2 regions of the Pseudoalteromonas sp. NFXS39 genome follow, and region 1 is predicted to be linked to the other one. Evidence: predicted binding sites of a transcription regulator. Region 1 holds the regulator's gene; the other holds the start of a gene.
What was found. The regulator sigma-54, encoded in region 1, starts transcription at its own class of promoters, with help from an activator protein. The targets are predictions, from matches to a motif close to GTTGGCACGNNNNTNGNNT.
Positions count from the first base shown of each region.

Region 2: glnA (glutamate--ammonia ligase) is a predicted target of sigma-54. The motif match lies at 1,776-1,794, and genes of this name have one in related genera.

Region 1 covers NZ_JAGDEC010000007.1:147,715-151,149, forward strand. The annotation lists gene lptB (LPS export ABC transporter ATP-binding protein) at 1-621, shown strand, start outside; gene J3455_RS14415 (RNA polymerase factor sigma-54) at 739-2,235, shown strand; gene hpf (ribosome hibernation promoting factor) at 2,263-2,550, shown strand; gene ptsN (PTS IIA-like nitrogen regulatory protein PtsN) at 2,554-3,006, shown strand; gene rapZ (RNase adapter RapZ) at 3,007-3,435, shown strand, end outside.
Region 2 covers NZ_JAGDEC010000011.1:78,504-81,938, forward strand. The annotation lists gene typA (translational GTPase TypA) at 1-1,342, opposite strand, end outside; gene glnA (glutamate--ammonia ligase) at 1,850-3,256, shown strand; gene J3455_RS17920 (DUF4124 domain-containing protein) at 3,390-3,435, shown strand, end outside.

The DNA of each region.
Region 1 (3,435 bases):
GGCCCAAATGGTGCTGGTAAAACCACGACTTTTTACATGATTGTAGGCCTAGTTCCGAGCGACAAAGGTAAAATTAGCATCGATGATAACGATATTACCCTTTTGCCAATGCACAGCCGTGCGAGGTTGGGTATTGGTTATCTACCGCAAGAATCTTCGATTTTTCGAAAGTTAACAGTTTACCAAAACTTGATGGCTATTTTAGAGACTCGTAAAGATCTAAATAAAACCACGCGGGAAGAAACTCTAAATAGCTTATTAGATGAATTTAGCATCCAACACATCCGTGATAGTCAAGGTATGGCGCTATCTGGTGGTGAACGTCGCCGCGTTGAAATTGCTCGCGCATTAGCCGCTAATCCTAAATTTATCCTTTTAGATGAGCCTTTTGCTGGTGTTGATCCAATTTCAGTGTTAGATATAAAGAAAATTATTGAGCACCTAAAAAATCGTGGTATTGGTGTACTAATTACTGACCATAATGTTCGAGAAACCCTTGATGTTTGTGAAAAAGCCTACATTGTTTCTCATGGGGAGCTAATTGCATCAGGCACACCTGAGCACGTATTAGCTGACCAAACTGTACGCGATGTTTATCTAGGCGAGCAATTTAGGCTGTAACCATTACGCCACCGACTAGAGCATCTGCTAGACTTATAACAATGACAATAAATCGATAATAACTTAACTGTCTTTGCACAGTTATCGATAACTTAAAAAAAGGATTGTTAGGGATACATGAGGCAATCATTACAGCTGCGCATGGGCCAGCAACTTACAATGACTCCACAACTGCAACAAGCTATTCGTTTGTTGCAGCTCAGTACATTGGATCTCCAACAAGAAATTCAAGAGGCGCTAGATAGTAACCCTTTACTTGAAGTGGAAGAAGCGGATTACAACGAAGAAAGCATCGGCAAAAATGAGCAAAAAGCTGAATCTGACGATGTGCAAGTCAGCGCTTCTGCAGACGAAGCACCTAGCGAATATGAACAAGAAAGCAGTGATGCTCTAAATAAAGACACTGTAAGTGACGATTTAGCCATGGATGTTACATGGGATGAGTACATGAGTGCCGCTCCATCAACATCATCAGGGCCAATGCCAGAAGATGAATCTATTTATCAAGGTGCATCGACCGAAACCCTTCACGAATACCTTATGTGGCAATTACAGCTAACTCCCTTTAGTCCGACTGATGAAGCGATTGCTGTGGCAATTGTTGAGGCTATCGATGACTCTGGTATTTTAACGGTAAGCTGTGAAGATATCGTCGAGAGCTTTAATCAAAATAGTGATGAAGAAGAAATCGAACTTGATGAAGTCGAAGCGGTCCTAAAGAGAATTCAATTGTTTGATCCTGTCGGTATTGGCGCGCGTAGTTTACAGGAATGCCTGTGTATTCAACTTCGCCAATTCGATGCAAACACGCCATATTTAGCTGAAACTAAAATGGTTTTATCTGAGCATATCGAATTATTAGCGAGTCGCGACTATCGAACTTTGATGAAAAAGACTAAGCTTAAAGAAAATGAGCTTAAAGAAGTAATGACGCTAATTCACAGCTTAAACCCTAAGCCTGCGGATAGCATAGTACGCGAAGAGTCTGAGTACGTCATACCTGATGTATCAGTGAAAAAAGTAAAAGGTCGCTGGGTGGTTGAGTTAAACCCAGATAGTATGCCAAAGATTAGAGTGAACAGCCAATATGCGGCTATGTCTCGCTCTGTTAAATCAAGTAGCGACAGCCAATTTATTCGCTCTCACTTACAAGAAGCAAAGTGGTTTATTAAGAGCTTAGAAAGCCGTAACGATACACTATTAAAAGTGACCAACTGTATCGTTCAACAACAACAAGCTTTCTTTGAGCATGGCCCAGAAGCAATGAAGCCGATGGTGCTAAATGATGTTGCTGAAATGGTCGAAATGCATGAATCGACGATTTCACGAGTAACAACGCAAAAATATATGCATACCCCTAGGGGTATTTTTGAGTTGAAATATTTCTTCTCAAGCCATGTCAGCACTGAAAATGGTGGTGAGTGTTCTTCAACAGCAATACGCGCTTTAATCAAGAAGTTAGTCGCTGCAGAAAACTCGGCTAAACCATTGAGTGATAGCAAAATTGCAGATATATTGGCTGAGCAAGGAATTAAAGTAGCTAGACGTACAATTGCAAAATATCGTGAGTCTCTAGCAATACCTCCGTCTAATCAGCGTAAGAGTTTGATTTAGACGTTTTACATAGAAGGAAAAATGCTTATGCAACTAAATTTAACTGGTCGTCATGTAGAAATCACTGATTCATTAAGAGACTATGTAAACACCAAGTTTGCGAAACTAGAAAGGCATTTTGACCATATTAATAATGTTCATGTCATTCTAGATGTAGAAAAATTAAGCCAAAAAGCAGAAGCAACTTTACATGTAAACGGAGGCGAATTGTTCGCTTCTACAGAACATCAAGATATGTACGCAGCCATTGACTCGTTGATCGATAAGCTTGATCGCCAAGTCATTAAACACAAAGAGAAATTAGCTCGACATTAAATTATGAAACTAAGTTCACTTACTAATCAGGACTGCAGCAAAGCTGCGGTCCTTTTTAATAGCAAAAAAAGAATTCTTGAATATATCAGCGAACTGGCTCACCAGCAGCTTCCTCATTTATCTCAACAAGATATCCTAAATGCTTTACTCAACCGAGAGAAGCTAGGTAGCACCGGTATTGGCCGAGGTATTGCTATTCCACATGGCCGAATGAGTGGCGCCGATGAACCTCAGGCGTTTGTCATAGTGAGTGAATCCCCAATCAATTTTGATGCAATTGATAATCGCCCTGTTGACATTTTCGTAGCACTCATCGTACCAGATGGTGACTCTCAGCTTCATCTAAAGACCTTATCAACAATTGCTGATAGACTTAAAGATAAAGAGTTTTGTAAACAGCTGCGTAGCGCTACTACCGATCAGCAACTGTTTCAGGTTATATCAGCAGAGGCATAAATGGAATTAATCATTATCAGCGGTCGCTCAGGCTCAGGTAAATCGGTCGCTTTACGAGTACTTGAAGACTTAGGTTATTATTGCGTTGATAATATTCCAGTCAATTTACTGCCTTCGCTCGTGCGTAGCGTATCAGATAACTACGATAAAATAGCGGTCAGTATTGATGTGCGTAACCTTCCAAAAGAGCAGCAAGAATTTAATGATATTCTTGAGTACCTTCCTGGTTTCGCAAATCCAACACTTTTTTACTTAGACAGTGATGACCAAACCCTGATAAAACGCTTTTCAGAGACTCGTCGTTTACACCCATTATCCATTGATTCTTTGCCACTTGATCTGGCTATTAAACAAGAAAAAGTCTTACTCGATGTGTTGATCACTCGTGCTGATTTTATGATTGATACCACAGATCTCAGTGTTCATCAG
Region 2 (3,435 bases), on a different contig from region 1:
CACGGCTTGGGATCATAAAGTCCATACGTACACGGCCTTTACCATCTGGAGACATGTCTGTTAGTTCACCCTTACGAAGACCAATTTGTTCCATGATAGAACCTTGGTGCTCTTCTTGACAGTCGATTGTAAGTGTTTCGTATGGCTCTTCTTTTTGACCATCAACTTCACGAAGGATTACTTGTGGACGAGAAACCGCAAGCTCGTAACCTTCACGACGCATGTTCTCGATTAAGATACCTAAGTGTAACTCACCACGACCAGAAACACGGAAGCTATCTGGATTGTCAGTTTCTTCAACACGTAGTGCTACGTTGTGTACAAGCTCAGCTTGTAAACGCTCAAGGATGTTACGTGAAGTTACGAATTTACCTTCTTTACCAGCAAATGGTGATGTGTTTACAGAGAACGTCATTGTTACTGTAGGCTCATCAACGCTTAGCGGTGGTAATGCTTCAACGGTATTTACATCACAGATAGTGTCTGAGATTTTCAGCTCACCAAGACCTGTGATAGCAATGATGTCACCCGCGCCTGCAGATTCTGCTTCATGACGCTCAAGGCCTAAGTAGCTCATTACTTGGCCAACTTTACCGTTACGCTTAGTACCGTCTGCACTAACAATTGTTACTTGTTGGTTAGGACGAACAGTACCACGCTTGATACGACCTACACCGATAACACCGATGTATGAGTTGTAGTCAAGCTGAGAAATTTGCATTTGGAAAGCACCTTCAGGATCTGCATCCGGTGGAGATACTTCGTCAACGATCATCTTGAACATTGGTTCCATGTTATCTGATGGCTCGTCTAAATCCATTGTTGCCCAGCCGTTGATCGCTGATGCATAGATTACTTTAAAGTCTAACTGTTCGTCAGTTGCACCTAGGTTATCGAATAAATCGAAAACTTGGTCCATAACCCAGTCAGGACGTGCACCTGGTTTGTCGATTTTGTTGATAACAACAATCGGCGTTAAACCTTGTGCGAATGCTTTTTGCGTTACGAAACGCGTTTGCGGCATTGGACCTTCTTGAGCATCAACAAGTAGTAATACTGAGTCAGCCATCGAAAGTACGCGCTCTACTTCACCACCGAAGTCGGCGTGTCCTGGGGTGTCTACGATATTGATATGGTAGTCGTTCCAAGAAATAGCTGTGTTCTTAGCTAAAATGGTAATACCACGCTCTTTCTCAATGTCGTTTGAGTCCATTACGCGCTCTTCGTTACCGCCGCGCGTTTCTAATGTGCCTGATTGCTCAAGCAGTTTATCAACCAAAGTTGTTTTACCGTGGTCAACGTGGGCGATAATCGCTATATTTCTTAACTTTTCGATGCTCATATTTTTTCTCAGAGAAATTGAATCTCATTGATCCTGCAAGATCTACGCAGTCACCTGCGTTTTCACCAGATGTCCCAGCATAGGATTTAAAAGGGCGCATATTATCCCTTAATAATGGCATGGATGAAAGTTTATCCAATATAAATTTATAAACTTTCTTCAGGCTTTTTATAAGTATCTGTTTTATAAATGACAAATTTATGAAAATTAAAGTGAATCTGAACGCAAAACTGGCGAAAATTTAGTTTTTGAACCATATTTTGGCACTAAATCGTGTTCGTAGCAGAAAAATTGGCACGCGCAATAATTGTGCAAAAATAAGGTTGCACTTTTTATGCACCACAATGAACTTTTTATGCACCAACTTGGTGCTTGAAGAGTTAACAAAACTGAGCCGTGTTTATTTTTATAAGCCTAAACAATGTGTTAAAAACATGGCACGAAACCAGCTTACAATAGCGAAAAGCAATAATGCAGCAAAAATAAAACCCAACAATTGGAGGACACATGTCACAATCGGTTTTAGATTTTATCAAAGAAAATGACGTTAAGTTCATTGATTTACGCTTTACTGATACCAAAGGTAAAGAACAGCATGTTTCTATTCCTCATCACCAAATTGATGAAGATTTCTTCGAAGACGGCAAAATGTTTGACGGTTCTTCAATTGCTGGTTGGAAAGGTATTAATGAATCAGACATGGTACTTATGCCTGTTCCTGAGTCTGCGAAAATGGACCCGTTTTCTGAAGAAGCTACACTAATCATACGTTGTGACGTAGTTGAGCCTTCAACACTTCAAGGTTACGAGCGTGACCCGCGCTCTGTTGCAAAACGCGCTGAAGAATACATGCGTTCTACAGGTATTGCTGACACTGTGTTATTCGGCCCTGAACCAGAATTCTTCCTATTTGACGATGTTAAGTACAAATCAGACATGTCTGGTTCTATGTATAAAATCGATTCTGTAGAAGCAGCTTGGAACTCAGATAAAGATTACGAAGGTGGCAACATGGGTCACCGTCCAGGTGTTAAAGGCGGTTACTTCCCGTGTTCACCTGTTGATTCATCACAAGACTGGCGTTCAGCAACTTGTTTAGTTCTTGAAGAACTTGGTCAAGTTGTAGAAGCTCACCACCATGAAGTAGCAACTGCAGGTCAAAATGAAATCGCAACGCGCTTCAATACAATGGTATTAAAAGCTGACGAAATCCAAGAGATGAAATATGTTATCCATAACATGGCTCACTTATATGGTAAAACAGCGACTTTCATGCCTAAGCCAATTGTAGGTGATAACGGTTCAGGTATGCACTGTCACCAATCTTTAGGTAAAGATGGTGTAAACATCTTCGCTGGTGACAAATACGCTGGCCTTTCTGAAGAAGCTCTTTACTACATCGGTGGTATCATCAAGCACGCTAAAGCAATCAACGCATTTGCTAACGCGTCTACTAACTCATACAAGCGCCTAGTTCCAGGCTTCGAAGCACCAGTAATGCTTGCATACTCTGCACGTAACCGTTCTGCTTCAATCCGTATTCCAGTGGTACCGTCTGCAAAAGCACGTCGTATCGAAATTCGTTTCCCTGATCCAACAGCAAACCCATACTTAGCATTCTCAGCAATGCTTATGGCGGGCCTTGACGGTATCAAAAACAAGATCCACCCTGGCGATGCAATGGACAAAGACTTGTACGATCTACCTGCTGAAGAAGCTGCTGAGATCCCACAAGTTGCATCTTCTTTATCTGAAGCACTTGCATCACTAGACGCTGACCGTGAGTTCTTAACTCAAGGTGGTGTGTTCACTGATGACCTAATCGATGCTTACATTGCTCTTAAGAGCCAAGAAGTTGAAAAGCTTAACATGACAACTCACCCAGTTGAGTTCGAAATGTACTACAGCGTTTAATTTAACGCTGTATCAGAATTATCTGAAAGATAATAAATGTGTGTTCTCAAGCCCGCTTTGCGGGCTTTTTTAATGGTAATTGAGCGGGTTCTACTCTACAGTTTTATTTAAATAAAAAATGCAGGGTTGCAGGGTGAAAAGCACAACTTTATTAGTATTATTGCTGATTTTTATAAGCT